3 regions of the Pseudoalteromonas sp. S3178 genome follow, and region 2 is predicted to be linked to each of the others. Evidence: predicted binding sites of a transcription regulator. Region 2 holds the regulator's gene; each other region holds the start of a gene.
The links. Region 2 encodes sigma-54, which starts transcription at its own class of promoters, with help from an activator protein. Its sites were predicted from a motif close to GTTGGCACGNNNNTNGNNT; they were not measured.
Positions count from the first base shown of each region.

Region 1 (10,484 bases), on a different contig from region 2:
CTTATATTTACTAACAACGGCAATTGCCATTACCGTTGCTATTACTCTTGCTCTGTTATTCAGCCCCGGTGAAGGCATCAGCCTACCATCTAATGCAACTTACGATGCTAAAGAAGCACCTACCCTTGCACGTGTAATTATTGATATGTTTCCTACTAATCCATTTGAAGCAATGGCCAAAGGTAATATGCTTCAGGTTATAGTGTTTGCACTATTATTTGGTGTAGCAATGGCATTAAGTGGTAAAACTGGCAAGCGTGTAGCAAGTGTTTTTGAAGACTTAAATACAGTTATTTTAAAACTTGTAACATTACTAATGAATATTGCACCTTACGGTGTATTTTTCTTAATGGCTAAATTATTTACAACTATCGAGCTTAACTTAATTGTTAGTTTAGCCAAGTATTTTGGTGTTGTTGTATTAGCATTATTATTACACGCGCTTGTAAATTACACGGTACTACTTAAAGTGCTCACAGGCTTAAACCCACTTATTTTCTTAGCAAAAATGAAGCACACCTGTTTATTTGCATTTAGTACCTCAAGCTCTAGCGCAACTATGCCTATCACGCTTGAAACAGCAACAAAAAAACTAGGTGCAAACAACTCAGTGGCGTCGTTTACCATACCGCTAGGCGCTACTATCAACATGGATGGCACCGCTATTATGCAGGGTGTAGCTACTGTGTTTATTGCTCAAGTGTTTAGTGTTGATTTAACTATTTCTGATTATTTAATGGTTATATTAACGGCAACACTTGCCTCTGTAGGAACTGCAGGCGTACCCGGTGTTGGTTTAATTATGCTAGCAATGGTGCTTAACCAAGTAGGACTTCCTGTTGAAGGGATTGCAATAATTATCGGCGTAGACCGCTTACTTGATATGACACGCACTGCGGTTAACGTTACCGGTGATTGTATGGTCACCTGTGTGGTTGCTAAATCAGAAGGCGAGCTTGATGAGAGCATTTTCAACGACCCAAATGCTGCCAAAGACTTAGAAGATTATCATAAGTCTATCGACTCGTAATATTGAGAAATATAGTTATAAAAAAACCTTGATGTTTTGCATCAAGGTTTTTTTTTATTATTAATAATTAGGGATTCATTGACTTAAATTTTGAAAGTAAGCTGACCCCTACCTTATTTACACCACTGCTTAATCCAAGTGCTAGTTTATCGCTTAGCCCCTTTTTAACTTTATATTTTACTTTATATATTTGACGCTCAGATTGCTGCTCTAATAAAGCATCATCACTGGTTTTAATAACATCTACCAAGCCTTTATCAATTGCTTGCGTTGCAAACCAATGCTCACCTGTAGCCACTAAATCAATATTTAGGCTTGGGCGCTGCGTGCTTACAAAGGTTTTAAATAAACCATGAGTTTCTTCAATTTCGTCACGAAACTTTTCACGTGCTTTATCTGTGTTTTCACCAAATAATGTGAGTGTACGTTTAAACTCACCTGCTGTAATTTGTTCAAACTCTACGTCGTTTTTCTTTAATATTTTATTAAAGTTAGGAATTTGTGCAATCACCCCAATAGAACCTACAATTGCAAATGGCGCTGCAAGTATTTCATCAGCTACACAAGCCATCATATAACCGCCGCTTGCTGCTACTTTATCAATTGCTACACTTAAAGGAATACCCGCGCTTTTAATTCTCTGTAACTGAGATGCAGCAAGTCCATAGCCATGAACAACCCCACCACCACTTTCTAGACGCACTAATACTTTATCTGTTTTAGGATCTGCAATCGAAATAATAGCAGTCACTTCCTCTCGTAAACTTTCTACTTCGTGCGCGTCCATACTACCGGTAAAATCGACCACATATAAACGAGGCTTTGGTTCGTCACTGACTGATTTTTTACTCTGAGCTTTTAACTGCTTTTGATGCGCTTTAAACTCTTTTTTAGACAATGTATTGTGCAAAAAACTTTCTTTGAGCTCGTTAAGTTTTTCAGATACATCTTCAATTTCAATCTCACCTTTTTTCGCTTTTGGCTTAACGGCGGATGCAACTATAAGCATTAACACAACGGCAATTGCGATAACAAATGTCACTGTTTTGGCAAAAAACAAACCGTATTCGTATAAAAATTCCAACTGGTTTCTCCATTTATAAATTTAAGCTAATTTATCATGCTTTTAACCAAAAAAAAGCCACTATACAGTGGCTTTTATAAGTTAACGTTTAAAGTAATAGATTAATCAGTAACAACTTCACTATTTGTTACTAATAACATACGACCACGTGTTGCTAAGTAAACAGCAACTTGCATTTGCATTTCTGCATTTGCTGCCGCGCTCCCTTCTACAGTAGCCGCCTCTGCAGCATCTTGAGCAGGCGTTAATATAGAACCGTGGTGCCCTTTAGTAAATTTAACTAAGTAGCTTGCTGGTGTTTCACTCAACGCTTGAGTTGTGCTTACAGTCTCTAGCCCCATAAAAGTGGCCAGTGGGATTGTGCCCGAAATAGGGTTATTTGCAGCCATTGGTGGTATCACTTGATCAGGCTTATTATCTGCGCCATCACCTACAACAACATTTGTATAAACGGGTGTGCCTAAAGCTTGTACCGCTGCCGCATAATTTGTTGGGTCGCCGCTATCAAGGGCTGTTTGTGCAGCAAATGCAAACTGAGTAAACACACCTTGAATATTAGTAAGCTTGCTTGTTTCACCAGCTGTAGTTAAAGAAGCTACATACTCGTTATAACCACACGTTAAATATGCTTCTGTATCTGGTAACACGGCTCCACAGTTAGACACTGCATCAGCCTGTAAAAATGCGTTAAACTCATCTGCCTCTGTTGTGCCAGCTTGAGATAACACTGAACCTTGAATAAATGGACCAAATGCTGCCGACTCAAGTAAGAAGCTAGCAATACCGCCACCGCCACTTGCAAGTGCTACTGTGTTTACATTAAATAATGGATCAACCGTTGGCGCTAATGGATTATTTGCTTGTGAAATAAATGCAGGAGCGACAATAGAGCCTAATGAATGACCAATATAAGTGACGTCTTGTGCGTTAATCGTTGCATCATTTATAAAGTTTAACCCTAAACGTAAACCTAATAAATCAGCTGAAGATTGACGTAAACTATCGCGCGCAACAAGCAATGAACTTAAATTCATATAGCTAAGCACAGAGCCACTAGTAGCATTAAAATCGTCAGTTCCATCATCATCAACATCAACTCCACGCTCACCATGGCGAGGGTGATCTATTGCTGCTGTAGCAAATCCTTGAATTGATAATTGCGCGGTCAGTGCTAGCATGCTTTCTTTATCTGTGGTTATGCCATGTTGCATGATGACTACTGGCCAGCCACTTTCAGGCATTTCAATAGCATCTAACTGAAGTTGTGCGCGTATACCGTTTATAACGGGTAAAATTGGTTTAGTTATTTGTACTGGCACATCAGCCATGCTTTGAACTTTAGGGATAGAATTATACTTAGTTAAGTGTCGAGTAGAATCCAAACCTAAATCACGAAGTTGGCCATCGCTTAAAGCTGAACAGAGCGCATCATTCTCACTCACCGGCTCTGTAGGAAACGTCTCCCCAAGTGCTGCTTTATACCCTAAAATAGCAACGGCGTTATCACACATACCTTGCCAGTATGTATCGTTTAAATCGCTTATTTCTGTTCCTGTTGGTGTTCCTAGATACATAGGTAATGTAATGTTACCTTTTAAATACTGAACACCAGAAAAAGCAGCTGATACTGTAACACCAGCTGCTGCAAAAACTTGCTGAACATTCACAACATCTTGCTCAGGGACATTAACCATCGGTGTTGGCAATGCATCATTTTGCAAACTAGCTGCAAGTAAATTTTTAATAGTACCAAGTACAGGCCCTGCTGATTGAATAGTCATCGCAGAAGAAAAGATAATATCGTCTTTGGTAATATCGCCTGAGCTTACAACCACGTTTTCGTAGCTATTTACAGCGCCTTGTAACCCAAGTTGGGCATCGGTAATAAGCGGAGCTTCTTCACTTACAGAAGCGTAAGTAGAAGAAGGTTGAATAGAGCGTCCTAACGAATCTTTAAGCCCTGTAGTTAAAACATTTATGTAAGAGCTACCTGGTGTAAATGGTTTAAGCGGTATAACAGCGACTCCATCACCAGAGGCTTGAGTTATAAAATCGACACCAAATGTAAGTTCACCTACTAATTTACAGGCTGTACCAGCGGTAACTACAGAACATTCTGCATCCGTTAGACTTGCGCCCATCACAACTTCAAAAATTCTGAGCGTACCAGGACTTGCAGCAGATGTTTCATCAAGTGAAACACCGCTTGGAAACGTTAAATCAATTTTATAGGGCACTTGTGAAGACCAACCATCTAAAGCACCCAGAGCAAGTTGAGGGTCTGAATAAGCAGCGCGAGAAATAGATACGTTGTCATCATCTAATTCCCCAGGAATATTAAGTGTGCCGTCTTGAGTACCGCTCATTAATAAATCATTAGGAACTGATAAAATTCCATTTGCAGGATCGAAAGTAACCGTTGCATTTGGAACTATAGTTGCTGTGTCGTTCTTAACATCTTCTAACGTTTCTCCGCCGCCACAACCTGCTAATGCAGCTGTAACAGAGAGTGAGAGTAGCATTTTCTTCATATTGTTGGCTCCGCACATATCTTATTTTTATAGTGTGTTTTTTCAGTGTGTTAAAGTTAAAATAATGTAACTAGTTTATTAATGAGACATTAGACCAGTTAAACTTAACGTAAAGTTTCTATTTTCGCCACCTAAATTTACAATAAATTCGATTACTTCACGTTTTGCTATGTTAAAATCAAAAAAATTTTATTAATTGGTAATTTTATGCACACTTATCAAGCAGCTGAAAACGCACTGCAAGACAAAGTTATTTTGATCACTGGCGCAGGCGATGGTATTGGCCGAGTAGCCGCAATAAACTATGCTAAACATGGCGCAACAGTAATTTTATTAGGAAAAACAACTAATAAACTTGAGTGTGTTTACGATGAAATAGTAAATGCTGGTTACCCACAGCCCGCTATTGTACCAATGGATTTAAAAGGGGCGACTAAGCAAAACTATCGTGATTTAGCAGCCACTATAGAAAGCCAATTTGGCCGCCTTGATGGGTTACTTAATAATGCCGGAATTTTAGGTTCTCTTGGCCCGCTAGAGCATTTTTGTTCATCTACTTTTGAAAACATAATGAAAGTAAATGTAACGGCACAAGCAATGATCACTAAAGCGCTCTTCCCTGTGCTACGTAAATCAAAAAGTGCATCAGTCGTTTTCACATCATCAGGTGTAGGACGAAAAGGCCGTGAATTTTGGGGACCATATGCTATTTCTAAATTTGCTGTAGAAGGCATGATGCAAACATGGGCGTGCGAAGTAGGTAAAACGTCTATTCGTGTAAATTGCATAAATCCAGGTGCAACCAGAACGTCTATGCGTGCTGCTGCCTATCCAGGTGAAGACAGAGACAAACTTGCCACGCCTGAGGATTTAATGCCAACCTACTTATACTTAATGAGTGATGACTCAGCATCTGTAAATGGCGAATCACTTGATGCGCAAGAGAAAAAATAAAATACACATCAATCATAAAAAAGCCGCATAAATTGCGGCTTTTTTGTCTGTAAATATCTAGTAATTACTTACGTTTAGTTTGCTTAACACGTTGATTGTGCTTTTTTACCGCTTTGCGTATTTGATTGATTTTAGCGCGCTTATCTTTACGCTTTTCAGGCATAACCGAAAGTTTAGTCTGTGTTTCACGACCAAGCTTAACTGTTTTACGTAAATAGTTAACTGTTTCAAGGTCTAACTCATTCCAGCCACCTTGAGGTACACGCTTATCAAGTTCTAATTTACCGTAACGAATACGAATAAGGCGAGATACTTCAACATCTTGAGACTGCCATAAACGACGAACTTCGCGGTTACGCCCTTCATTAAGTGTTACGTTAAACCAGCGGTTAATACCTTCGCCGCCCATTGGTTTTACGCTTAAAAACTTAGCGGGACCATCTTCTAGTTCAACACCACGAGTAAGATTTTTAACTGTTTCATTCGTTACTTCACCAAATACTCGAGCTGAGTATTCACGCTCTACTTCGTAGCTTGGGTGCATTAAACGATTTGCAAGCTCGCCGTCATTAGTAAATAACATTAAGCCTGCAGTATTAATATCCAATCGTCCAACTGCAATCCAGCGTTCACCGTCAATACGAGGTAAGCGGTCAAATACAGTACGACGGCCTTCAGGATCTTTACGTGTACTTAACTCACCTTCTGGTTTGTTGTACATAATTACACGACAGATACGATCTGCTTTTTCTTCAATTTTTACAGTATGACCGTCAACACGAATTAAATCGGTTTCTTCAACACGGTCGCCTAACTTAGCTACTTTGCCATTTACACTAACGCGGTTAGCATCAATGTATTTTTCCATTTCACGGCGTGAGCCTACGCCTGCACGGGCTAAGACTTTTTGTAACTTTTCACCTTGTATACTCATTCGGATGGTTCTCTCACAGAAGGATCGCTCATTAACTGATTAATTTTGCTTTGCTGATCTGATGGCAAAGCAGGTAAATTCTCTAAACCTGTTAACGAAAAATAATCTAAAAATTGCTTAGTAGTTGCATATAATGCCGGTTTACCCGGTACTTCTTTATGCCCTACCACTTTAACCCACTCACGCTCGAGAAGGGTTTTTATAATTGTTGAGCCGGTAGTAACGCCTCTTACTTGCTCTATTTCACCACGTGTTATTGGTTGCCTGTAGGCTATTAACGACAACGTTTCTAAAAGCGCGCGCGAATACTTAGGCGCTCGTTCTTGCCATAAATTGCTCAACCAAGGGCTTAAGCTACTACAAGCCTCAAACCGATAACCGCTGCCAACTTCTACAAGGCGTATACCTCGTGTCTGAAAGTGGCTTTCTATAGCTTCAATTGCAGCGTTAATTCTTGCCATTGATATAGCTAAATCAGCAAGTACTGTGTCTTTTAAATGGCGCTTACTAACTGGTTTGTCTGCGACAAATATAGCCGCTTCAATGATCTCAATTAATTGCTCATCACTAATTCGACGACCTGCCATAATTTTGCCCAGCCTTTTAAAATACACAGCCATCTATTATGACAGAACATCATAAAAGGTGGAAAATATATCTGCCTTTTATCTAAATTAAATGCACAAAAAAGCCAGCAATTAATGCTGGCTGTTTTTATTAACTAATTTAGGTAATATTAGCTGTGTCTTAATACCTTAAGAGCATCATCTTCAGCTACCGCTTTACCGTATTTTTTAATATAACCTTTAAACTCACCTTTGCTGATGCGCTTGTCGTTATTACCATCCATGTATCCAAAATGGTTCGAAATATCGTCATCATCAGCTTCTTCTACTGAAATATAACCATTTTTGTCGTTATCTAAGCTCTTAAAATCATTTTCGATTTTATCAAACTTTGCTATTTTAGCTTTAAATGCTGACTCACTAACTTCGCTGTCAGTGGCTACCTTACCGGTATTTAATTGCATGTATGCGTTAAATTCTTTACGACTGATTTCATTATCCATGTTGGTATCAATATTTGAAAAATGCCCCCAGATGCTGTCATCATCTGCTTCTACTTTTGAAATATAACCATCACTGTCGTTATCTAAGCTTGCAAAATCGCTATCGATTTTTTCTAAACCTTGGTTTGATGCACAAGCCGCTAAGCTCAAAGATGCTAAAATAGTTGTTGCTAGTGTTAACTTTTTCATAAGACGTATCCTTGTAGTTAGTAAATGTCACTTTAACTAATACAAGTCCGATGCCAATATAAATAACACTCTAACTATCAATTAGTTAGTGGTATTTAGCTTAATTTATATACTTTAATCAATTACTTAGCTTTGCAATGATTGCAGCCTACCTTGTAATTTTTGCAAAAAAATACCCGGTTAAAACCAGGCATTTTCTAAAAGATAATTTTTAGCTTAAAATTAAATTGCAGCGTTTTGGTAACGCTTAACAAACTCAGTTACGTTTTGACCATTACATTTTAAAGAGTTTAAGTTACCAATCTTTTGACGTACTGGTGCTAACCCTTTTTTAAGTGCAGTCATACATAACTGTGTTTCTTGGTGTGCATCTTTAGCAAATACTTCTACTTTATCTACTGATGAAGTACTTACCGTCGCTTTTTTAGCGATCTCACGAATGTCTTCACCGTTACACAAAATACTCTTAGAAAAACGAGATAAATAAACGCCATGTTGAGCAGCTTCTTTACGGGCAACGCTAAAGCCTTCGTTAGCACTTAATACACATAATTTAGACTCAAGTTTGTTGTCTTGGCTGAAGTAAGTGTTGCTTTGTGCACAAACAGTTGCAGATGCAAATAAAGCGGTAGCTAAAAGTAGTTGTGTTTTCATGAGAGATCCTATTTGAACGAGCTAAACAAGTAATTTTTGCGCATTATATATTCAAAATAGCTAATATCAATTGAATTTTTTATTTATTTAATTAATTAATAATGCATTTACAATGTTTAAACTTTAACCATCATTTGATCAACATTTGTGCAGCTATTAACTCAATTCAGTCATGTTATGTACGTGTATTTACTGATACAATTTATGCCACTAAATAGAACCAATTTTAAGGTAAATTTTATGAAAGTGATTTCTTTCAATATCAATGGTCTGCGTGCCCGCCTTCATCAATTACAAGCAATAATAGATAAACATCAACCAGACGTTATTGGCTTGCAAGAAATTAAAGTTCATGACGAAGCATTTCCACTAGAAGATGTTCAAAAAATGGGATATCACGTTTATTTTCATGGTCAAAAAGCACATTACGGTGTAGCTATGTTATGCAAAAAAGAGCCTAAATCGGTCTTAAAAGGGTTTGCAACAGATACTGATGAATCACAAAAACGTATGATAAGCGTAACCGTTGAACAAGATAATGGCCGTGACCTAACCGTTATGAATGGTTATTTCCCACAAGGCGATAATATTAATCACGAAACTAAATTTCCTTATAAACGTCAATTTTATAAAGACTTAATGACCCACCTTGAAACTAACCACACACCAGAGCAAGACGTAATTGTAATGGGCGACATAAACATCTCCCCTACCGATCTAGATATTGGCATTGGTGATGTAAACGCTAAGCGCTGGTTAAAAACAGGTAAATGTTCTTTCCAACCAGAAGAGCGTGAGTGGTTAGCAACATTATTAAATTGGGGCTTTACAGATACCTTTAGAGAGCAAAATCCCGACACAAACGATCAATATTCATGGTTTGATTACCGTTCTAAAGGGTTTGTTGATAACCGAGGCCTTCGTATCGACGTGGTACTTGCTACTAAAGACCTTGCAGCACGCTGTATTGATACAGGTATTGATTACGAGTTACGTGGTATTGAAAAACCATCGGATCACGCACCTATTTGGTCTACATTTAAATAGTTTTGATGATTAGTCTTACTTTACAAGGGCTACTTTGGGCTCTTGTTATTATTATCGCTTTACTAAGCTTTGATAAAAAAACATATAAAGCACTTTATACAACACCCGCACGTCAAACGGGTGTGCTTGCATGCGCTATAGTATTTGCTGTGCTTTGGCGTATAAAAGCTGGTATTTTAACAGGCCTAGATTTGCACATTTTAGGTGTTACAGCAGCGACCTTAATTTTAGGGTGGCGATCAGCTATTTTAAGCTCTGTGCTAGCCAGCGTATTATTAACTGCCGTTGGTCAAATCGAGCTTAATCTGTTACCCATGCAAATACTTATTGGTGCCTTTATACCTATATTATTGAGCTACCTTGGCTTTTTAATCAGTTACCAATATTTACCCCGCCATTTTTTTGTTTATATATTTGTTTGTGCATTTATAACAGCTGGGTTTATTGCCTGTATAAAAATAAGCTTAGGTGCATTATTTTATCTGACAATAGGCCAATACAATTGGCAAGAACTGGCTGATAACTACGTTTATTTGAGTGCTATAATTTGGTTTCCTGAAGCAATGCTCAATGGTATGGCTATTACCATTATGATTACTTACCGCCCACACTGGGTTAAAACTTTTTACGATAAGGACTACTTAGACTCATGAGTCTACAATATCAATGCCCACTGTGTAACCAAGCACTTATAAAAACAGACTCTACGCTTCGCTGTGCTAATAATCACAGTTTTGATTTTGCAAAAGAAGGTTATGTTAACTTGCTGCCAGTACAGCAAAAAAATTCAAAGCAACCGGGCGATTCATTAGAAATGGTGCAAGCTAGACGTGCATTTTTAGAAACTGGTCATTACCGTTTTTTGCAGCAAAGCCTTAGTAATACAATTAGTAATATAAGCGCTAATACTGTTGTAGATTTAGGTTGTGGTGAAGGGTTTTATACTCAAGCCATAGCAAATAAAACAAACGCGCAGGTATACGGCGTTGATA
Region 1 is NZ_PNCW01000055.1:9,103-19,586, reverse strand. Features, by position in the region: gene CWC11_RS15175 (dicarboxylate/amino acid:cation symporter) at 1-1,030, shown strand, start outside; gene sohB (protease SohB) at 1,098-2,114, opposite strand; gene CWC11_RS15165 (VolA/Pla-1 family phospholipase) at 2,216-4,645, opposite strand; gene CWC11_RS15160 (YciK family oxidoreductase) at 4,853-5,599, shown strand; gene rluB (23S rRNA pseudouridine(2605) synthase RluB) at 5,664-6,533, opposite strand; gene scpB (SMC-Scp complex subunit ScpB) at 6,530-7,120, opposite strand; gene CWC11_RS15145 (EF-hand domain-containing protein) at 7,270-7,791, opposite strand; gene CWC11_RS15140 (exonuclease III) at 8,014-8,445, opposite strand; gene xthA (exodeoxyribonuclease III) at 8,686-9,492, shown strand; gene CWC11_RS15130 (energy-coupling factor ABC transporter permease) at 9,498-10,145, shown strand; gene CWC11_RS15125 (putative RNA methyltransferase) at 10,142-10,484, shown strand, end outside.
Region 1: the regulator sigma-54 is predicted to act here: its motif matches at 7,831-7,849, upstream of CWC11_RS15145 (EF-hand domain-containing protein).

Region 2 (10,484 bases):
ATGTATTAATAATGATAGGTGCAACACTTGCTCTTATTATTATGTCGTTGAACTTTAGAGGTTCTCAGCGTATCAATAGAGTAGAAGGCGGCTTATTGCTATTAGCATTTTTAGGCTACCAAGGTTATATTTTCAGTCAAATAGGGTAAACATGGCGCAGTTAAACTTTATTGAACAAGGCCTTCGCGTTCTTGATATAGAACGCCAAGCATTGAGTGATATTTCTCAATATGTTGATGAAAACTTTCATCATGCATGTCAATTAATGTACGACTGCCAGGGCCGCATTATTGTCATTGGCATGGGAAAATCAGGCCATATAGGTAATAAAATAGCCGCCACACTTGCAAGTACGGGTAGCCCAGCCTTTTTTGTTCACCCAGGTGAAGCGAGCCATGGCGACTTAGGCATGATCACAAAAAATGATGTGGTTATGCTTATTTCAAACTCTGGGGAAACCAGCGAAGTTTTAAATATCATCCCAGTATTAAAAAGACTTGGTGCAAAAATGATAGCCATGACGGGTAATATGCAATCAACCATGGCAACACTTGCTAATGTACATGTGTGCATAAAAGTAGAAAAAGAAGCCTGCTCATTAGGTCTTGCGCCAACAGCAAGTACCACAGCCACTTTAGCTATGGGAGATGCTATGGCTGTAGCACTTCTAGAGGCTAGAGGTTTTACCGCAGATGACTTTGCTCTATCGCACCCAGGAGGCAGCCTAGGTAAGCGTTTACTACTAACGCTAAAAGACGTAATGCACAGCGGTGCAAACACACCTATTATTAATATTTCGCAAACTATAAAAGATGCATTAATTGAAATGTCAGCCAAGGGATTAGGCATGACCGCGATAGTTAATGACAACAAAGAGCTCGCGGGATTATTTACCGATGGCGATTTACGCCGTATTTTAGAGCAACGTATTGATATTCACACCACTTTAATCAGTGTGGTAATGACTAAGTCATGTACAACAGCTACCCAAGATATACTTGCAGCTGAAGCGCTCAATATAATGGAAAACAAACGTATAAATGGGTTAATTGTGGTTAACGAAAAAAACCAACCAATTGGCGCACTAAACATGCAAGACCTATTAAAAGCAGGAGTGTTATAAATGCAATTTGAAGATCTCTATCAACCGCTAAGTGCTGATGCAAAAGCGCGCGCTAAAAAAGTAAAGCTACTTATATGCGATATTGATGGTGTTTTTTCTGATGGGCGAATTTACCTTGGCAACCAAGGCGAAGAGCTAAAAGCGTTTAACACCAAAGATGGCTTTGGCATAAAAGCATTAATAAATAGTGGCTTTGAAGTAGCCGTTATTACTGGGCGTCACTCTCAAATAGTGCAAACCCGTATGAGCAGTTTAACAGTGCAACATATTTATCAAGGTCAAGAAGACAAGCTAATTGCTTATCAAGAGCTAAAAAACAAGCTCAACCTAAGCGATGACCAAATTGCCTATATTGGCGACGATGGCCCCGATATGCCAGTAATGGAGCAAGTTGGTTTTGCCGTTGCTGTAAACGATGCTCACCCACTTATTAAACGCTTATCGCACTACGTTACCCAAATGCCAGGTGGTTTTGGGGCAGTAAGAGAGCTTACCGATTTACTCATGCTTGAAAATGGTAAGGCACTTACCACACAAGGCACGAGTTCATGAATGCGGCGCGCATAATACTTAGCATTTTATTCATTAGCTGTATGGTTTGGCTTTGGTACCCTTATTTTACCCAAACAAATACAGCTCCTCAGGCAGAACCTGAAGTGATTGCTAAGCCTGATTACATAGCCATAGAACTGAAGCAAACAGCTTATGATGAACAAGGTAAAATTAGCCACAAAGTAACAGCGGCTAAAATGGAGCTATACCAGCAGCTAGGTTTTACATTTTTTGAAAAGCCTATATTTACCTTATATAACGAAAAGCAAACGTGGCAAATAAACGCTGACGAAGCAACATTATACGAAGACAAACAGTTAATATTAGAAGGTAATGTAGTTGCCAAAAACTTAACCGATAACGCCATGATAGACAAAATCAACGCTGATAATATTCAGGTCGATATAGAACTATTAACAATGCGCTCGGAGCAACCTGTTGTCATCACTGGACCCAATTTAAAAATCACCGGTAAAGGCCTTGAAGCCGACTTAAAAACTGAAGTGATTAAACTAATTAACCATACGCGAACCATATACTATGACCAATAAAATTTCTAAAATACTTATAATTCCAACTCTTTTACTTGCTTTTAATGGCTATGCGGCAGAACAAGAAGCTTCTCCTGCTGCCAATCAAATTTCAATTAGCGCCGACAAACAAGAAGGCCAGTTAAAAGCTAATGTAGGGATTTTTGAAAAAAACGTAGAGATTATTCACGGTAATCGTCGTATTACAGCTGACAGATTAGAAGTACACAAACGCGATGATTTAGGTGATAACAAGCAATTATTAATAGCAACAGGTAGCCCAGCTTATTTTGAAGAAAAACAAGCTGACGGCACAGTAATGAGCGCCAGTGCAAACGAAGTACGTTACGATGTTGCTAAGCGATTTTTAACGCTTGTTGGCGATGCTGAAGTCGCTCAAGCGGGTCAAAAAATCAATGCAAAAAGTATTACGTACGACATGCAACAGCAATTAATTAGCGCCGAAAAAGATGAAAACTCTACCGATCGCGTTCACACTATTTTAGTGCCAGTTGAGCCTAAAAAAGTAAAAAAAAGTGACAAAGGCCAGCCATGAGTACATTAAAAGCAGAGCTATTAGCAAAAAGCTATAAAGGCCGTGAAGTAGTAAAAAATGTTGGCCTAGAAGTTAAAGCTGGCAGTATTGTTGGATTGCTTGGGCCTAACGGCGCAGGTAAAACTACTACGTTTTATATGATAGTGGGCCTTGTACCGAGTGATAAAGGCAAAATTTCTATTGATGAGAACGATATTACTCTTTTACCTATGCATAGTCGTGCTAGATTAGGCATAGGCTACTTACCACAAGAGTCATCAATTTTTAGAAAACTTACCGTTTATCAAAATTTAATGGCTATTTTAGAAACGCGTAAAGAGCTTAACAAAAAAGCAAGAGAAGATACGCTTAACAACTTGTTAGATGAATTTAGTATTCAACATATTCGAGACAGCCAAGGTATGGCTTTATCGGGTGGTGAGCGACGCCGCGTAGAAATTGCACGCGCACTAGCTGCTAATCCTAAATTTATATTGCTCGACGAACCCTTTGCAGGTGTAGACCCTATATCGGTGTTAGATATAAAGAAAATAATAGAACATCTTAAAAATCGTGGGATTGGTGTATTAATTACCGATCATAACGTAAGAGAAACCCTTGATGTTTGTGAAAAAGCCTACATTGTTTCTCATGGAGAGTTAATCGCTTCTGGTACACCAGAGCACGTATTAAATGATAAAACGGTACGCGATGTTTATTTAGGCGAGCAATTTAGGCTGTAACATTTACGCCATGTCTTTAAGCATCTGCTAGTATTAATTATAACAACATAAAAGGATTGTTAGAGATACATGAGGCAATCATTACAGCTGCGCATGGGCCAGCAACTTACAATGACTCCACAACTGCAACAAGCAATTCGTTTGTTGCAACTCAGTACATTGGATCTCCAGCAAGAAATACAAGAAGCGCTTGATAGCAATCCGCTTCTAGAAGTAGATGAACAAGATTACACGGAAGAATCAGCTGGCAAAAACGAGCAAAAAGCAGATAACGATGAATTAACCGTAAGTGCTAATGCCGATGAAAAACCAAGCGAGTACGAGCAAGACAGTGGTGAAGCACTTACTAAAGACACAGTAAGTGACGAAATGGCTATGGATGTAAGCTGGGATGAGTACATGAGCGCAGCTCCTGCTTCATCATCAGGCCCTATGCCAGAAGATGAGTCTATTTACCAAGGTGCTTCAACCGAAACTCTTCACGAGTATTTAATGTGGCAATTACAGCTCACGCCGTTTAGCCCTACTGATGAAGCAATTGCAATAGCGATTGTTGAAGCAGTCGATGACTCAGGTATATTAACGCTAAGCTGTGAAGATATTTTAGAAAGCTTTAATCAAGAGAACGACGACGAGGGCGAAGTTGAACTTGATGAAATAGAAGCCGTTTTAAAACGTATTCAGTTGTTTGATCCGGTGGGTATAGCAGCTCGTAGCTTACAAGAGTGCTTGTGTATTCAGCTAAATCAGTTTGATAAAGATACGCCTTTTATCAATGAAACAAAGATGATTTTAACCGATCATATTGATCTATTAGCGGCTCGCGACTATCGTACATTAATGAAGAAAACTAAGCTCAAAGAAGACGAGCTTAAAGAAGTAATGACGTTAATTCACACTCTAAACCCTAAGCCAGCAGATACTATTGTAAGGGAAGAATCAGAGTATGTGATCCCCGATGTATCAGTTAAAAAAATAAAAGGCCGTTGGGTAGTTGAGCTAAACCCAGATAGCATGCCTAAGATACGTGTTAATAGCCAATATGCAGCTATGTCACGAACAGTTAAATCTAGTGGTGACAGTCAATTTATTCGCTCTCATTTGCAAGAAGCTAAATGGTTTATAAAGAGCCTAGAGAGTAGAAACGACACACTACTAAAAGTAACTAATTGTATTGTTAAGCAACAACAGGGCTTTTTTGAACACGGTCCAGAAGCCATGAAACCTATGGTTTTAAACGATGTTGCAGAAATGGTAGAAATGCACGAGTCGACTATTTCGCGTGTAACTACTCAAAAGTATATGCACACGCCACGTGGTATATTTGAGCTTAAATACTTTTTCTCAAGCCACGTAAGCACCGAAAATGGTGGTGAGTGTTCATCTACAGCAATACGTGCTTTGATTAAAAAACTGATTGCCGCAGAAAACTCAGCAAAACCATTGAGTGATAGTAAAATTGCGGATATATTGGCTGAGCAAGGAATTAAAGTAGCTAGACGCACAATCGCAAAATACCGCGAATCTCTGGCTATTCCACCGTCTAATCAACGAAAGAGTTTGATATAAGACGCAAAACAAAGAGGAAAACGCTTATGCAACTAAACTTAACTGGTCGTCATGTAGATGTTACTGATTCATTAAGAGACTACGTAAATAATAAATTTGCAAAGCTAGAAAGGCATTCTGATCATATAAACAATGTTCATGTCATTCTCGATGTAGAAAAACTTAACCAAAAAGCTGAAGCTACAATCCATGTAAGTGGTGCAGAATTATTTGCATCTACCGAACATCAAGACATGTATGCTGCCATAGACTCGTTGATTGACAAGCTCGATCGTCAAGTTATTAAACACAAAGAGAAGCTTGCTCGACACTAATATGATGAAATTAAGCTCACTTATATGCCAGGACTGCAGCAAAGCTGCGGTCCTTTTTAATAGCAAAAAAAGAATTTTAGAGTTTATTAGCGAACTCGCTCATGAAAAGCTTCCTTATCTTTCACAGCAAGATATTTTGTGTGCTCTAATGAATAGAGAGAAGCTTGGTAGCACAGGCATAGGCCGTGGTATTGCAATTCCTCATGGAAGAATGAGTGGCGCAGAAGAGCCATTAGCAATAGTGCTTGTAAGCGAGACAGCCATAAATTTTGATGCGATTGATAACCGCCCTGTTGATATATTTGTTGCACTCATCGTACCAGATGGTGATAACCAACAGCACCTAAAGACTCTCGCAACCATAGCTGATAAACTAAATGACAAAGAATTTTGTAAACAGTTACGCTGTGCAAAATCCGATGCTGAGCTTTACCAAGTTATTGTTAATCAATCGTAGTTTAAAAGGGTGATAAATGGAGTTAATTATCATAAGTGGCCGATCTGGTTCTGGGAAGTCGGTTGCTTTACGCGTTGTAGAAGATTTAGGTTATTATTGCGTAGATAACATTCCAGTAAACCTACTGCCTTCTTTAGTGCGAAGCGTATCGGATACCTACGATAAAATAGCTGTTAGTATCGATGTGCGTAACATCCCAAAAGAGCAAGATGAGTTTAACGATATTCTTGAATACCTCCCGGGCTTTGCAAATCCCACTTTATTTTATTTAGATAGTGACGACCAAACTCTGATCAAACGTTTTTCTGAAACACGCCGATTACACCCGCTTTCTATTGACTCGTTACCACTTGATTTAGCGATAAAAAAAGAAAAACAACTGCTAGATGTATTAGTAACCCGCGCAGATTTCATGCTCGATACAACCGACTTAAGTGTTCATCAGTTAGCTGAGTCTATTCGTGAAAAAATTCTCGGTAAAAAAGATAAGCAACTTATTGTAACCTTTGAATCGTTTGGCTTTAAACACGGTATTCCTAAAGAAGCTGACTACGTATTTGATGCTCGATTTTTGCCAAATCCGCATTGGGAGCCAGAGCTTAAGCCTTTAAATGGTTTAGACCAACCTGTTAAAGATTACTTAGCGAGTCACAGCATAGTACAAAAATTCACTTGGCAAATTCAAACATTTGTACAAACATGGCTACCACACCTAGAGCGTAATAATCGTAGTTACTTAACGATTGCCATTGGCTGTACGGGCGGGCAACACCGTTCGGTGTATTTAGCACAAACAATTGGTGAGAGCTTTGCGATGACACACCCTAACGTAAAAATTAGACACCGCGAACAAGAAAAATAATACAGCCGAATAATCACCTGTTCAGCTTACATAGAGTAACTTATGCATTGTGAAGACACTTTTTTAATAAAAAACAAACTTGGCTTACACGCTAGAGCTGCCACTGTACTTGCGCAATTAGCCGTACAGTTTGATGCCACCATTACACTATTTCAAGATGATAAAGAAGCAGCTGGCGATAGCGTACTTGCATTAATGCTACTAGAAAGCAGCCAAGGTAAAGAAGTTAAAGTAGTGTGTGAAGGCCCCGATTCTGAGCAAGCCTTACATGCTGTTGGGCAACTAATAGCACAACGATTTAATGAACAAGAATAATTAGGCTTAACTTTTAGTAATAAAAAATTTTACCCGGTTAAGCTTATAAATAAGGTTAGTGCGTCTGTACACTCACCGTCTCCCCTAAAGTAATATAAAAATTTTAAAGGACGCCAATGCCTGAAGCTTTTGAACAAGATTACCCACTACAACAATTAAAACAGGTGACCAAGTCACTCAATAGTGGTCAATTTGTTCAAGTTAGGCGCATGCTTGCAAAAACAGCCCCTTGTGACACCGCACTTTTACTAGAATCATCACCTCACAAAATCCGTCGCTTACTTTGGCAATTAGTTGACCCTGATGTACAAGGTGACGTTCTTGAAGAGCTCTCTGAAGATGTACGTTTGGGCATTATTGCTCAAATGGAGCCTGAACACATTGCCGCCGCTACTGAAGACATGGGGCATGATGATTTAGGTGAAGTACTACGAAGCCTGCCTGACACCGTCTATAAAGACGTTGTTAGCGCAATGGATATTCAAGACAGAGAGCGTGCAACTCAAGCCCTATCATATCAAGAGCGCTCTGCTGGCGCGTTAATGAACACCGATACGGTAACCATTCGCCCTGATGTTACTCTGGATGTAGTGCTTCGTTATATTAGACTTAGAGGCGAGCTACCTGAAGGCACTGATGACTTATATGTAGTTGATAAGCATAACTGTTTTTTAGGTGCATTATCACTCAGCACCTTACTAACTAACCCACCAGAAAAAATCGTTCTTGATTTAATGGACGAAGATTGTGAATCTATTCCAATCTCTATGGATGAAAGTGAAGTTGCACAACTTTTTGAGCGTCATAACTGGATATCTGCACCGGTAGTTGATGATAACGCACACCTTTTAGGCCGTGTAACCATTGATGACATTGTTGATGTAATACGCGAAGACGCTGAGCATAGCCTTTTGAGCTTAGCGGGTCTTGATGACGAAGAAGATACCTTTGCACCCGTTTTAAAAAGCTCAAAAAAACGCTCAGTTTGGTTAGGTGTAAACTTATTAACCGCTCTTGCAGCAGCCTTTGTAGCAAGCTTTTTTGAAGGTACTTTAGATGTATTGCCTATTTTGGCGGTGCTAAACGGTATTGTGCCTTCTATGGGGGGCGTTGCTGGCAGCCAATCTTTAACACTTGTTATTCGTGGTATTGCTGTAGGTCATATAAATCAAACAAACCAACGCTTCTTAATGATGAAAGAGCTTGCCATTGGCGCGTTAAACGGTATTTTGTGGTCTCTTTTAATTGCTGGTGTTATAGCACTTTGGCAGTGGGATTTTATGCTTGGTGGCGTACTCGCGTTTGCTATGTTTATGAACTTAGTCGTCGCGGGCGTGGCTGGTGCAAGTATTCCTATTATATTGAAAAAAATGAATATTGACCCTGCATTGGCAGGCAGTGTTGTGCTCACTACCGTAACAGATATTGTTGGTATATTTGCCTTTTTAGGTACTGCTACCTGGTTACTGGTATAAGTTTAAACCGTTTTATAAAAGTGATTTAAATAAGTACTCTCATGGCAGCTAATAACAAAAACAAACCTAAAAAATCACTCAAACATAAAGGGCTTTCAACACTAAAGAGTGTGTTGGTGTATGTTTTATATTTTCCATAATTTATACGGCTATCAATTGGTGGCGACAACCTGTGATGCCAGCTAACCCGCAATTGCAGCTAATAGATTATCAAGGCCAGGTAATTAACCTCAATACAACGAGTCAAAGTAAACCAACGCTTATTTATTTTTGGGGTACTTGGTGCCCTATTTGTAGTATTACCTCTGAAGCTATAAACGAGCTTGCAAAAGACACTAATTACTCGGTAGTGACCATTGCAATAAAGTCGGGATCAGATCAAGATCTTCATCGCTATCTCAACGAAAACAGCTATACCTTTACAACAATAAACGATAAAAATGGTGAGATATTTGCCGATTGGCAAGGACAAGTAACGCCTTCCTACATAGTCTTAAAAGATAGCAAAATGACGCAAGGGCTTACAGGCATTCAGCCTTTATGGTCGCTTAAATTACGCTTATGGTTATCTGAAGCTTTTTAGCAAAAAACTCTTTATTGCCCGTAACTAATGTGGCAATAAAGAGCTTATAAATTTTAGGCTTGCGTGGCTATTACCTTGCTCGCTGACGATTACCACCCACTTTTGGTTTTGTATTCGCCTTTTTAAATTGACTAAAACCGGTATGGCGCGTTAAAGCTGGGCGACCTTTACCGCCTTTACCTGCTTTTTCATCTCGGCCTTCTTCTGGTACTAAGCAATTAGGGCCTTTACCTATTAAATTAGCTTTACCCATTTTACGCAGTGCTTCACGGATCATAGGCCAGCCTGATGCATCATGATAGCGTAAAATCGCTTTATGTAATCGACGTTGGCGAGCCCCTTTAGGAACAGGCACCACCTCAGCGTTATTTTTGATGTTGCGAAGCGAGTTCATTTCAGTGTGATAGATAGTCGTCGCATTTGCCATTGGTGAAGGGTAAAAGTTTTGCACTTGGTCTAGCTTAAAGTCATTTGTTTTAAGCCACAAAGCCATATTTACCATGTCTTCGTCTTTTGTCCCTGGGTGAGCAGATATAAAGTACGGTATTAAATACTGTTTTTTACCAGCTTCTTTTGAGTACTTATCAAATAATTCTTTAAATTGATCGTACGCGCCCATGCCCGGCTTCATCATTTTAGATAAAGGACCGTCTTCAGTGTGCTCAGGTGCAATTTTTAAATAACCGCCAACATGATGCGTTACTAATTCTTTAACGTAACGAGGATCGCGCACAGCTAAGTCGTAACGTACGCCCGAAGCGATTAAAATTTTCTTAATGCCTTTTACTTCTCGGGCTTTTTTATACAAATCGATTGTTGGAGTGTGGTCAGTATCCATGTGTTTACAAATATCGGGATAAACACACGATAAACGACGACACGTACTCTCTGCTTTTTTACTCGTGCATCGAAGTTTATACATGTTAGCAGTAGGGCCACCTAAATCAGAAATAACCCCAGTAAAGCCAGGTACTTTATCTCTAATTTGTTCAATTTCTTCAATTATTGATTCTTGTGAGCGACTTTGAATAATTCGCCCTTCGTGCTCTGTAATGGAGCAGAACGAACAACCACCAAAACAGCCACGCATAATATTAACCGATGTTTTAATCATGTCGTAAGCAGGTATTTTAGCATCACCATAACTTGGATGCGGAATACGTTGATACGGCAAACCAAATACATCATCCATTTCATGCGTTTCAAGCGGATAAGCTGGCGGGTTTACCCAAATAGAGCGATCACCGTGGCGCTGAAAAAGCGCACGGGCACAACCTGGGTTTGTTTCTTGATGCAAAATACGTGATGCATGAGCGTATAAGGGTTTATTAACACTCACTTGCTCAAATGCAGGGAGTTTTACGTATGTTTTTTCCCACGGTTTAGGACGAGCAGGTTGAATAGTTATAGGCTTTGCAGCTTCTGC
Region 2 is NZ_PNCW01000018.1:68,224-78,707, forward strand. Features, by position in the region: gene CWC11_RS04670 (calcium/sodium antiporter) at 1-149, shown strand, start outside; gene CWC11_RS04675 (KpsF/GutQ family sugar-phosphate isomerase) at 152-1,123, shown strand; gene kdsC (3-deoxy-manno-octulosonate-8-phosphatase KdsC) at 1,124-1,675, shown strand; gene lptC (LPS export ABC transporter periplasmic protein LptC) at 1,672-2,226, shown strand; gene lptA (lipopolysaccharide transport periplasmic protein LptA) at 2,216-2,761, shown strand; gene lptB (LPS export ABC transporter ATP-binding protein) at 2,758-3,483, shown strand; gene CWC11_RS04700 (RNA polymerase factor sigma-54) at 3,553-5,052, shown strand; gene hpf (ribosome hibernation promoting factor) at 5,079-5,366, shown strand; gene CWC11_RS04710 (PTS sugar transporter subunit IIA) at 5,371-5,823, shown strand; gene rapZ (RNase adapter RapZ) at 5,840-6,685, shown strand; gene CWC11_RS04720 (HPr family phosphocarrier protein) at 6,728-7,000, shown strand; gene mgtE (magnesium transporter) at 7,117-8,475, shown strand; gene CWC11_RS04730 (protein disulfide oxidoreductase) at 8,651-9,058, shown strand; gene CWC11_RS04735 (YgiQ family radical SAM protein) at 9,129-10,484, opposite strand, start outside.

Region 3 (10,484 bases), on a different contig from region 2:
TTAATAGCAGTGGAATGTCATCAGCGCGCTCACTCAGGGAAGGGTTTTCAATAGGAAATACATTCAAGCGATAATATAAATCTTCTCTAAAACTCCCCTCTTCTATCATGTTTTCGAGGTTACGATGAGTAGCGGCAATAACCCGCACATCAGCCTGTATGGCTTTTGTGCCACCCACTCTCTCGTAGCTGCGCTCTTGCAACACCCTTAGTAACTTAACTTGCATTTGCAGAGGCATATCACCTATTTCATCTAAAAACAGTGTACCACCTTGAGCAAGTTCAAAACGTCCTTTACGCGCCGATATAGCCCCTGTAAACGCCCCTTTTTCGTGCCCAAACAACTCACTTTCAAGCAACTCCCCAGGTATTGCACCACAGTTAACCGGCACAAATGGCCCTGTATTACGCTTAGACAATAAGTGCACGTTGCGCGCAACAACCTCTTTACCTGTGCCCGACTCACCTAAAATAAGCACGTTTGCATCGGTTTTAGCCACTTGCTCAATTAAAAAGCGTACGTCTTTAACTGCATCAGTTTCACCTACTAAACCATCAAATGCTTTATGAGGTTTATGGCCTTTATGGTCCGTTGGTAACATACGCTGATATTGCTGGCAATCGTGCAGCAATTGCGTGGTTACTTCGTGATTGAAAGGCTCACAAATTAAGCCTACAACATTTGCAATGCTTAGTAGTGGCTTAAGTGTTTCACCAATTAATAAAAAAGGGAGTGTTGGGTAGCGTTTAATTAAGCTTTCGTGATCTAAGCTTTGCAATGCACCTAAGATTACTATGCATTCTTGCTGCTGATACTTACTGCATATTTGCTCAAAGCTAGACTCATCTAGCAATTGTACAGCCTCACCTATAAAGGTAAGTGATGCGTTTAATCCTATTGAGCGATTGTTATTATTATCTAAAATCAAGATCATAGTTAGCGAGCCGTACTTTCACTAATTCATTTAATTAGTTAAATTGTAAGCCAGTTCAGCGTGGATGCAAGCGATAGCGGCAGTTTTTTGACATAAACGCCAAAAAACAGACGGACTAGCAAAATCAATCATACTTAAGAATTAATCATTAAGTATCAATTTATAAAAACCTTATATAAAAGCTAACTAAAAATTTTAAAGTACAAATTACCCAATATACAAAATATATAAGCTATTATTTACTTAAGTTGAAAGTAACAATGCCGATAACTATACAAATGTAAAATGCTTGGCATTAATATTGCTTTTGTTTTGATATAAGTTTTACATAATTTTAGTAGTTAAATTTTAGGATTTTCCCATGGCACATGTCTCACTGAAAAAATACAGCCAAGTTCGTGCAAGTAACATTGCAGAAATGGCGCCGTATGAACAAATAAACCTTATTTTTAGTAATATTATTGGTCGCTTAGCTGCTACTAAGGGTTTTATTGAACGCAAAGAAATAGAAAAAAAAGGCGAAAACCTCTCAGCATGCATTTTATTATTAGGTGCACTGCAAGATGCGCTTAACTTAGAAGTAGAACAAGATCCTAGTATTTCTGATAATTTATTGGCGCTATACGCCTACTGCCAGCGCAAATTAACGCAAGCTAATATAAATAATGATATTGAAGCAGTTGTTGAAGTTTCAAGCATCATTAAAGAAATAAAAGAAGGTTGGGATAGTATTCCAGCAGATCAACGCAATCCTGCGGTATAATGCTATGGGTCAAAGCCTTTCAGCTAAAGCAGAGCAAATTGGTGAGTTGCTTAATAATATTGAATCATTAGTACAAAGCAATAAAGCTGAAGAAGCTAAACCAATTATGGATACTTTAAATATTGAGCTTAAAAGCTGGTGCGAAAGTGATACTCCGCCAAATGCTCAAGAATTAGAGGCTATACAAGCTGCTATAAACACGATTAACAAGCAAGCAATGGCTAAAAAAAATGAATCATCAAAAGCTATCATTAAGCAAAAAAAATCGGGGAAAGCAATTTCAGCATACAAGTCGATTTAATTACTTACATATTAATTAACGTAAATAGCAGGCATAAAAAAACCGTTTTTAAACGGTTTTTTTGTGCTCATAATAAGTATTAAGAGTTAAGAGTTATTACTCACTACACCTGGCATATTTTCAAGCTGAGCTTGCACATAGCTACTAGTTGAGTTTAGGCTCGCTACCAGTAAATCCATAGCATTATATTGAGCGTATAATCGAGAAGAAAGCGACTCCATTTTACTTGTTAAGCTTTCACGCTGATCATCAATATCATCTAGTTGATTTGTTTTACTATCAATACGATTCTGAATAATACCGTCGGTGTCGGTATAAAAACTCATAAGTTCGTCAAATGATTGGGCAAAACCATCTTCATCAGTGCCTACAAAAAACTGTTGTACTAAATTTACATTAGCGTCTATTTGCTCATCGAGTGTTTCAGTATTTAGCGTTAAAACACCATAACGATCTGTTTCAACGCCCAGCTGAGAAAGTGACAATGAGTTACCATTTCCTAAATCCACAGAGTCGGTAATCTGCTCTCTTAATTTAGACATTACACCACGCAATAACGAATCGCCGGCCATTACACCAGCGCCATCTTCACTTGAAGCACCGAGGGTATTACTAAGCTCAAGTAGTTCGTTATAGCTGGAAATAAAGTTATTTAAGCCTGATTGAATATTATTGTTATTTTCGGTTACTGATATATCACTTAAATCATCATCAGTGTCATGTGCTTTTTTAGCGGTGATTGTTATACCATCTATAACATCAGTAAACGTATTTGAGGAACTACTAACTGTGAGTGAGCCATCAATGGTAATGGATGCATCGGTTGCAGCAATAATTTCAGATGCATTTTGCACACCTGCAGAGTCAAAAGCTAAACGAGATAGCCCGTTGGTATCGGTGTTATTGCCGTCAGTATCCGTTACTTCTACTTTAATCTCGTTCTCTAAGCCACTCTCTTTAGCTGAAAGAACTAGATGCTGGCCTGTATCATCCGTTATTATTGTTGCGTTTATACTATCGTTATCGCTGCTGTCGTTAATTGCATCTCTAATTTCACTCAAAGTAGCAGTGTCTGATACTTCAATATCAAAGCTGTTGTCGCCCGAGCTAAGAGTCATTGTACCTTCACCCACAGCAGCGTCAGCATCAAAGGCTTCAGAAAGTATTTTATGCTCCGTAGCAAGGTTATTAACCTCTACAGAATAACCACCTGGCTGTGCGTCTTCATCAGCGCTAATAGAGATGAAATCATCATTGCCTGACGTACTGCGTTTTTGGTAATTATCTGAATCACCTAACGCTTCCATTGCTGTTTGCACTTGCTGTAGTGCAGACTTTAAAGCCCCTACAGCAGAAATATCAGTAGTTAAAGTGCTCTCTTGAGTATTTAGGCGAGCCTCAGCAGGAGCCTGCTCAGCGTTAACTAATGCATCAACTATGTCTGATACAGCTAAGCCAGAGCCTAAGCCATTAAACGAAATAGACATACTTCACCTCTTTATACTCAAAAAATTTAACTAATAATATATCAACGATACGTCGACTAAACGGTTTGGTCTATTAAAATACCCGCAGATTCAGAAAGCTTTGACACTAAACTTAATACCTCTTCCGAAGGGTATTGCTTAATTACATCACCACTGGTTTTATCTAGTATTTTAATTACATCACGCCCTGAATCTTCGTCAACTTGAAATTGTAGACTGCGATTCATTTCACCCATAAAGTCTTGCAATTGTTGCGCCACTTTTTCAAGCTGTTCACGCTCAAGCTGTTGGTTTGGCGAACTATTAGTCTCAGTTCCTTGTTGTGCGTATTGGTTGCTTAACTGATTTTGTGGGCCTTGTTCATCCGTTTTATTTACGTCATCAACAGCTCGCTGAGTCAATACTGAGCCAGCCTGCCCTATTTGTTTATCTTCACCAGTTAAAGATGTTGATGCTATAGTAACTTCTGCGTTTGAAGTAATGGTGTTCATAACGCCTCCTAATATTGCCGAAATTGTATACTTATTAGACTAACAATAGCTTAATTTATACCCTTAAACCACAAAAGGAGGTAGCTAAAGCCACCTCCTTGTTTTTTAAAACTAATACTGACTTTTTGTACTAGCTAGCTACCCATTAAGCTATAACGTTTTACTTATTAACCTAATAAGCTAAGTGCTGTTTGTGGTAACTGATTCGCTTGCGATAAGATTGACGTACCCGCTTGTTGCAAGATTTGGTTTTTCGTCATCTCTGCAGTTTCAGTTGCAAAGTCAGTATCTTGAATACGGCTACGTGAAGCAGATACGTTTTCAGAGATGTTAGACAAATTGCTAATAGTATGGTCAAAACGATTTTGAACCGCACCTAAGCTTGCACGTTGTGAATCGATATTTGCAATAGCATTATCAATAATTGCTAACGCATCTTGTGAGTCTTTTTGGCTTGTAATATTAATATCTGCAACATCATTTAATTTACTGGTTACAGGGTCTGTTCCTGCCGCTAAAGAAGCATCACTTGCGTCTACACTAAATGTCTCTGAAGAGTTCAACTGAACAGCACCCGATACCCTGGTTGCACCAGCTGCGTCATTTATTGTTACCGCTGTACCAGCAGCGCCATCATAACCTTCAGGTGTAACGTCAAGTGCAACTGTTGGTGTAGCATTGCTGTCGGTTAAATCTGCAAATGTAATATCTGCGCCGTTATTGTTTGATACAGAAAGAGCACCATTTTCAATTGTTGCAGTAACACCGGTATCATCAGTAGCACTGTTAATAGCCTCAGCTAGTGCTTGCTCATCACCAGCTTTAGTGCCAGTACCAACAAATGATAGCTTTTCGCCATTAAGCTCAAAACTAACTACATCATCTGCACCCGCTAGACCTGAAAGAGACAAACCAGCTTCTGTTCGTGCTTGAGCCGTAACACCTGTAGAGCTCGTAACACTATTAATTGCAGCCGCAGCATCTTCAGCGCTCGCACCAGCTTCAATAGTTACCTGAGCGTCATTACGTCCAGAAATGTCATATGTACCACCAGCAACAGCACTATCAGCTAAAGCGGCTGTTGCAGCTGCAGCTTGACCAAAGCCATCAGCCGCTGCAGATTGTAAGTTTACTTGATTAGAACCAATTTTTTCTGCTGCTACACTCGACAGGGAAACATTAATTGTTTCGTTAGAGTTAGCACCAATTTGGAATGACTTAGAACCAAAGCTACCGTCTAAAAGTTGTTGACCACCAAATGATGTTGTATCAGCGATACGAGTAAGTTCTGTTTGTAATGCAGAGACTTCCTTTTGAAGTGACTCACGGTCTTCAGTTGAGTTTGAGCCGTTAGCAGATTGTAGTGCTAGCTCACGCATGCGTTGTAAAATGCTTGTTGATTCACTCATAGCACCTTCAGCTGTTTGTGCCATTGAGATACCGTCGTTAGCGTTACGTTGTGCTACTGCTAAACCATTTACTTGTGAAGTTAAACGGTTTGAAATTTGTAGGCCTGCCGCATCATCTTTTGCGCTGTTGATACGCATGCCTGATGATAAACGCTCCATTGACGTTGCAAGGTCAGAACCTGAAGTAGATAGGTTACGCTGAGCGTTTAATGAAGATACATTTGTATTTACTGAAATCATAATAAAACTCCTGATTACTTTCGTAATGTGACTGTTTAGATTTAACCAAGAGCTGTCACAATTGTATGTTCAAGCTCTGTACTGGTTAAGTTAACGGCAGGAGAAAATTTATCTTTAGCGTTATTTTGATTTATTTTTAAAGTTATTCACAAAACAAATCTAAGTGAATAATTTTAAAGGAAATAATAAAAATCACCCCATGAAAAAATAAAAAATTACCCCATAAAAAATTTTTCATTCACGTACAGCGTGCTATTTATAGTCAAAGACTAAAAAGCACACCTTAAAAGGTGTGCTTTATATTAGCAGTTTAAGAATACTGTTCGTTACTAACCACCTAATAAGCTAATAGCTGCTTGTGGAACCTGGTTCGCTTGCGAGAGGATTGACGTACCCGCCTGCTGCAGTATTTGGTTTTTAGTCATTTCAGCAGTTTCCGTAGCAAAATCTGTATCTTGAATACGACTACGTGATGCCGATACATTTTCTTCAATGTTGGCAAGGTTGTTAATTGTAAAGCTAAATCGGTTTTGAACTGCACCTAAGCCAGCTCTTTGCGCATCAATATTGGCGATTGCATTATCAATAACAGATAACGCATCTTGGGACCCTTTTTGAGTGGTCACATCAATGTCAGCTGCATCTTCAAGCTTACTGGTAGTCTCGTTAATAGTAGCAGCTAATGATGTATTATTTGCAGTAGCAGTAAACACTTCTGCAGAATTAAGCTGGATACTCCCCATTACTCGTGTTGAATCTGTAGCAGTACCACTTGTAAGTGTTACTGCGGTATCTGGGTTACCATCATAAGATGCTGCGGTAACATCTAAAGTAGCAGCAATCGCTGCACCTGTAGCATCAGTAGTTTCAAAATCTTCGATTACTACGTCTTCGCCTTGGTTATTAGAGATAGTTAGTACGCCATTTTCTATTACAGCTGTAACTCCGTGCTCATCAGTACGCGCATTTATAGCTTCAGCCATTGCTTGTTCGTCACTATCAGCATTAGCAGTTGCAACAAATGATACTTTTTCGCCATTTAGTTCAAAGCTTACGATTTCATCAGCAACGGTAGCTGCACCACCTATATTAAGTACAGCCTCTGTTCTAGCTTGGGCTGTTACCCCTGTTGTACCGGACATTTGATTTATTTTAGCTGCCGCACCTTTTGCACTTGTTCCTGCTTCGATATTTACAGCTGAGTCTTCTCGACCTGAAATAGTATACACCCCAGTAGCAACTGAGTTAGCGGGTGCTGTTGCTCCAGCAGCTGCGGCGGTACCAAAGCCTGTGTTAGCGATACCTTGTAGGTTTAATTGGTTTGAGCCAATTTTTTCAGCTGCAACACTTGATAATGATACATTAATAGTTTCGTTAGCGTTAGCACCGACTTGGAACGCCTTACTACCGTAACTGCCATCAAGTAATTGCTGACCACCAAATGAGGTTGTATCTGCAATACGTGTTAACTCAACCTGAAGTGCTGATACTTCTTTTTGCAGCGCTTCGCGGTCTTCTGCTGAGTTTGAACCATTCGCTGATTGCAGAGCAAGTTCACGCATACGCTGAAGTATGTTAGTTGACTCACTCATTGCACCTTCAGCGGTTTGCGCCATTGAGATACCATCATTGGCATTACGCTGAGCAACTGATAAACCATTAATTTGTGAGGTTAAGCGGTTTGAAATTTGCAGGCCTGCCGCATCATCTTTAGCGCTATTAATACGCATACCTGATGATAAACGCTCCATTGAGGTTGCTAAACCTTCGCCAGATTTAGTTAAGTTACGTTGTGCGTTTAGTGACGACACATTAGTATTTACTGTTAATGCCATTTTACCATCTCCTAGGTTTAAACAGAGTGTGGTTCAACACGTTTTAACAGGAACCACTATTCGATAATTTCTTACTATTAGAAAAGCATTTACTGTGCCAACTTTTAAATTAATATAACCAATTGTTTTTAAAGTGTTTTCAATAAAAACATCAAACGTTAATAATAAGTTATCTATTTAGCGGGAGTGACGACAATTTATTGCCGCTATTTTCAGGGAGGTTTTGCCGCTTTGTATTAACTAAAGCGGCAAGGTATTTCTGCTTATAATCAGTTTATAAGTAATCAAACAAAGAAAGATTAGTTAAACGGCCAAACGTCGCTTGTGATGCTTGCAGTGCGGTTTCTTGTTTAGTGAGTTCACTAATAGCTTCTGCCATATCTACTTCTACTAAGTCAGATAGATTACTTTTATTTTGTATATCTTGTGCAAGGTTAGAGTCGCTAACTCTTTCAAGTGCATTCATACGCCCACCTAAACTTGCTTGCGTAAATACAACTTGCTCGCTGGCGTTTTGTAATTGAACTAAACCATCGGCTAATACTTGCTGAAAGTCATCACCCTCAAGTGTGCCGTCATTTAAACCTGTAATAAGCGATTGCAAGGTATTAAGTACATTTTCTTTGCCTGGCTTTTCAAGGCTGAAATCAAGCTGACCAGGTGCTGTGCCTTCAAATTCAATTTTCATACCGGCAAAATCGATCGGTTCATCAGTAACTTCATCCGTTACTGTTGGTGTTAGTGGAGCACCATCTCTATATATTTCGTAAGTTTGGGGATCATCAGCCGTAGCACCGGGGCTTACAAGTACACTATATGTATTTGCAGTCGCTGAGGCTGTTGGGTCTGCGTTGTAATTTGCTTGATGGAAGTTATCAAACTCAGTTTGGCCATCAACATAAACACTTGCCGCTGTAATAGAACCCGAAACTGTCGCTGTATTTGACGCAACATTCAAGCGTGCATCAGTTTTCTCGAACGTATCAAAACCGTTATCGCTAGATTTAATACTTACGCCTTCAGCAATGGTAATTACATGCTGGCCTTGATCTCCGTTATAAGTATATTCACCCGCAGTAGAATCAAATTGGTAAGGTTGAGTACTGTCTTGGTAGCCTGAAAAAATAAACTTACCGTCTTCTGAGCGAGTATTCATTAAATTGACGAGTGTTTTCTGTATTTCACTCAATTCGGCGGCAATAGACTCTAAATCATCTTGTGTATAAGCACCATTACCTGCTTGAATAGTCAGCTCTTGTGCTTGTTGAATATTAGTATTTATACTTTGTAAGATGGTCTCTTCAGTTTCTAGGCGACCATTTAATTGGTCAATATTTTTAGAATGCTGCTCGTTTGTTTGTATTTTATTTGAATACAGCATCCCTTGCGAAATAGCAGCAGGCGCTTCTGAGGTCGTTAAATACTTCTCCCCTGTCGTTACTTGCTCTTGTGCATTAGCAACACTTTGCTGGTTGTCGAGTATTTTATTTATATTATTTTGGTACATTAAGTTATTTGATAAACGCATAATTACCTCGCCGCACTTAATAAGGTGTCAAAAATTTCTTGAGCTGCAGCCAATACTTGTGCTGATGCTGAATATGATTGCTGAAAACGCAGTAAATTAGCGGCCTCTTCATCTAGGTTTACACCCGAGAGCGACTCATACCACGCTTCTGATTGCTGAGCTAGCGCATCAAATGCACTTGCACTGGTAATTGCTTGACCGGTTACTACGCCAATATCACTCACTAAGCCTGAATAGGCCTGATTAAATGTGTCGTGATTGTCGGCAGTGGCTGTAGTTACTACATTTTTACGAACTAATTCGCCATTTTGTAAATCAGCTAGTTTTAAACCATTACGGTTATCATCAAAGCCGCCTTCATTAAATTCAAGAGTAAACGTATCTCCAGTGGCTGGCGTGCCTTCAATGTCAAAGTCAAAGCCATAGCTGTCAAAAGGTGCGCCTGCTTGGGCGAGCATACCTTCAGCCGGAGGCGTAATAGTAAATGTTGAAGTACCACTTGCATCTGTAATTTGGTATTCGTTTGCAGTGCCTGTTTTAACTAAGGTTATTTCACCGTTTGTTAAGCCTGGCGCCGAAGTAAAACCACCTGAGGTAACACTTGTTACCTCTCCTGCTGAAATAGTTGCTGTACTTGTATTGTCGATACTATTTGCTGTACGAATTGGTGAAGCAAGCGCTAGGTCTTCACCGCGACTGGTAGCAAGTGTAATACTGGTAGCGGCTTCTGAGTTTAATTTAATTTGAAACTGATCGCCTTCAACACCACTTCCTGTAACATTAATTTGTAAACCAAATGACTCTCCAGTTGTAATGTCGTCTGAGTTAATAACACCTGACGCTGGTATTGTCGCTAAAGAAGCGCTGCCAACTGGTTCACCTTTATTGTCGATGGGTTGAATACTTACTTCATCCGCATTGGCGGTGTAGGTAATAATAAAGTCACTAGCCGGTAATTCACTGCCTTTGCCGGGTTCTACTGTGGCTGTCATATTAGTAACACCACCGCTATTATCTTTATACGCATAAGCGCCGACGGTAGGTATATTAAATATATCACCGCCTAACTCGCCGTTAGCATCCATACCCAATTTATTTTGTTCGTTAAACGCATCAGCAATTGCCAATCCCATTTGGCCTATTTGGTTTTGTGCTGGTACTAAGATGTCATCTCTAAATGCGAGTAAGCCGCCAATTTTGCCTTTTAATTTACTTGAATCTATTTCTAGCGGCACAGCTTTGCCGCCATTTACGTCAAGTGTGAGTTCTTTAAAATTAGGATCCGGGTCGCCCGACAGTGAAAACAAGTTAAAAGTACCGTTCTCCATAACTAAAGACTCGCCAGAGCCCATAAATACAAGCTTTTCGCCATTTGGGCCATCAAGAGTTTCTATATCAACTAATTCTGATAGCTCACGAATTGCTAAATCTCGTTGATTGTAAATAGAGCTTGCATCTGATGCGTTATTTGTTCCGTTTACTACCGCTATTTCTTG
Region 3 is NZ_PNCW01000012.1:72,223-82,706, forward strand. Features, by position in the region: gene CWC11_RS02835 (sigma-54 dependent transcriptional regulator) at 1-934, opposite strand, end outside; gene fliS (flagellar export chaperone FliS) at 1,296-1,697, shown strand; gene CWC11_RS02845 (hypothetical protein) at 1,702-1,998, shown strand; gene fliD (flagellar filament capping protein FliD) at 2,085-3,485, opposite strand; gene CWC11_RS02855 (flagellar protein FlaG) at 3,542-3,976, opposite strand; gene CWC11_RS02860 (flagellin) at 4,144-5,628, opposite strand; gene CWC11_RS02865 (flagellin) at 5,955-7,460, opposite strand; gene flgL (flagellar hook-associated protein FlgL) at 7,735-8,988, opposite strand; gene flgK (flagellar hook-associated protein FlgK) at 8,991-10,484, opposite strand, start outside.
Region 3: the regulator sigma-54 is predicted to act here: its motif matches at 1,223-1,241, upstream of fliS (flagellar export chaperone FliS).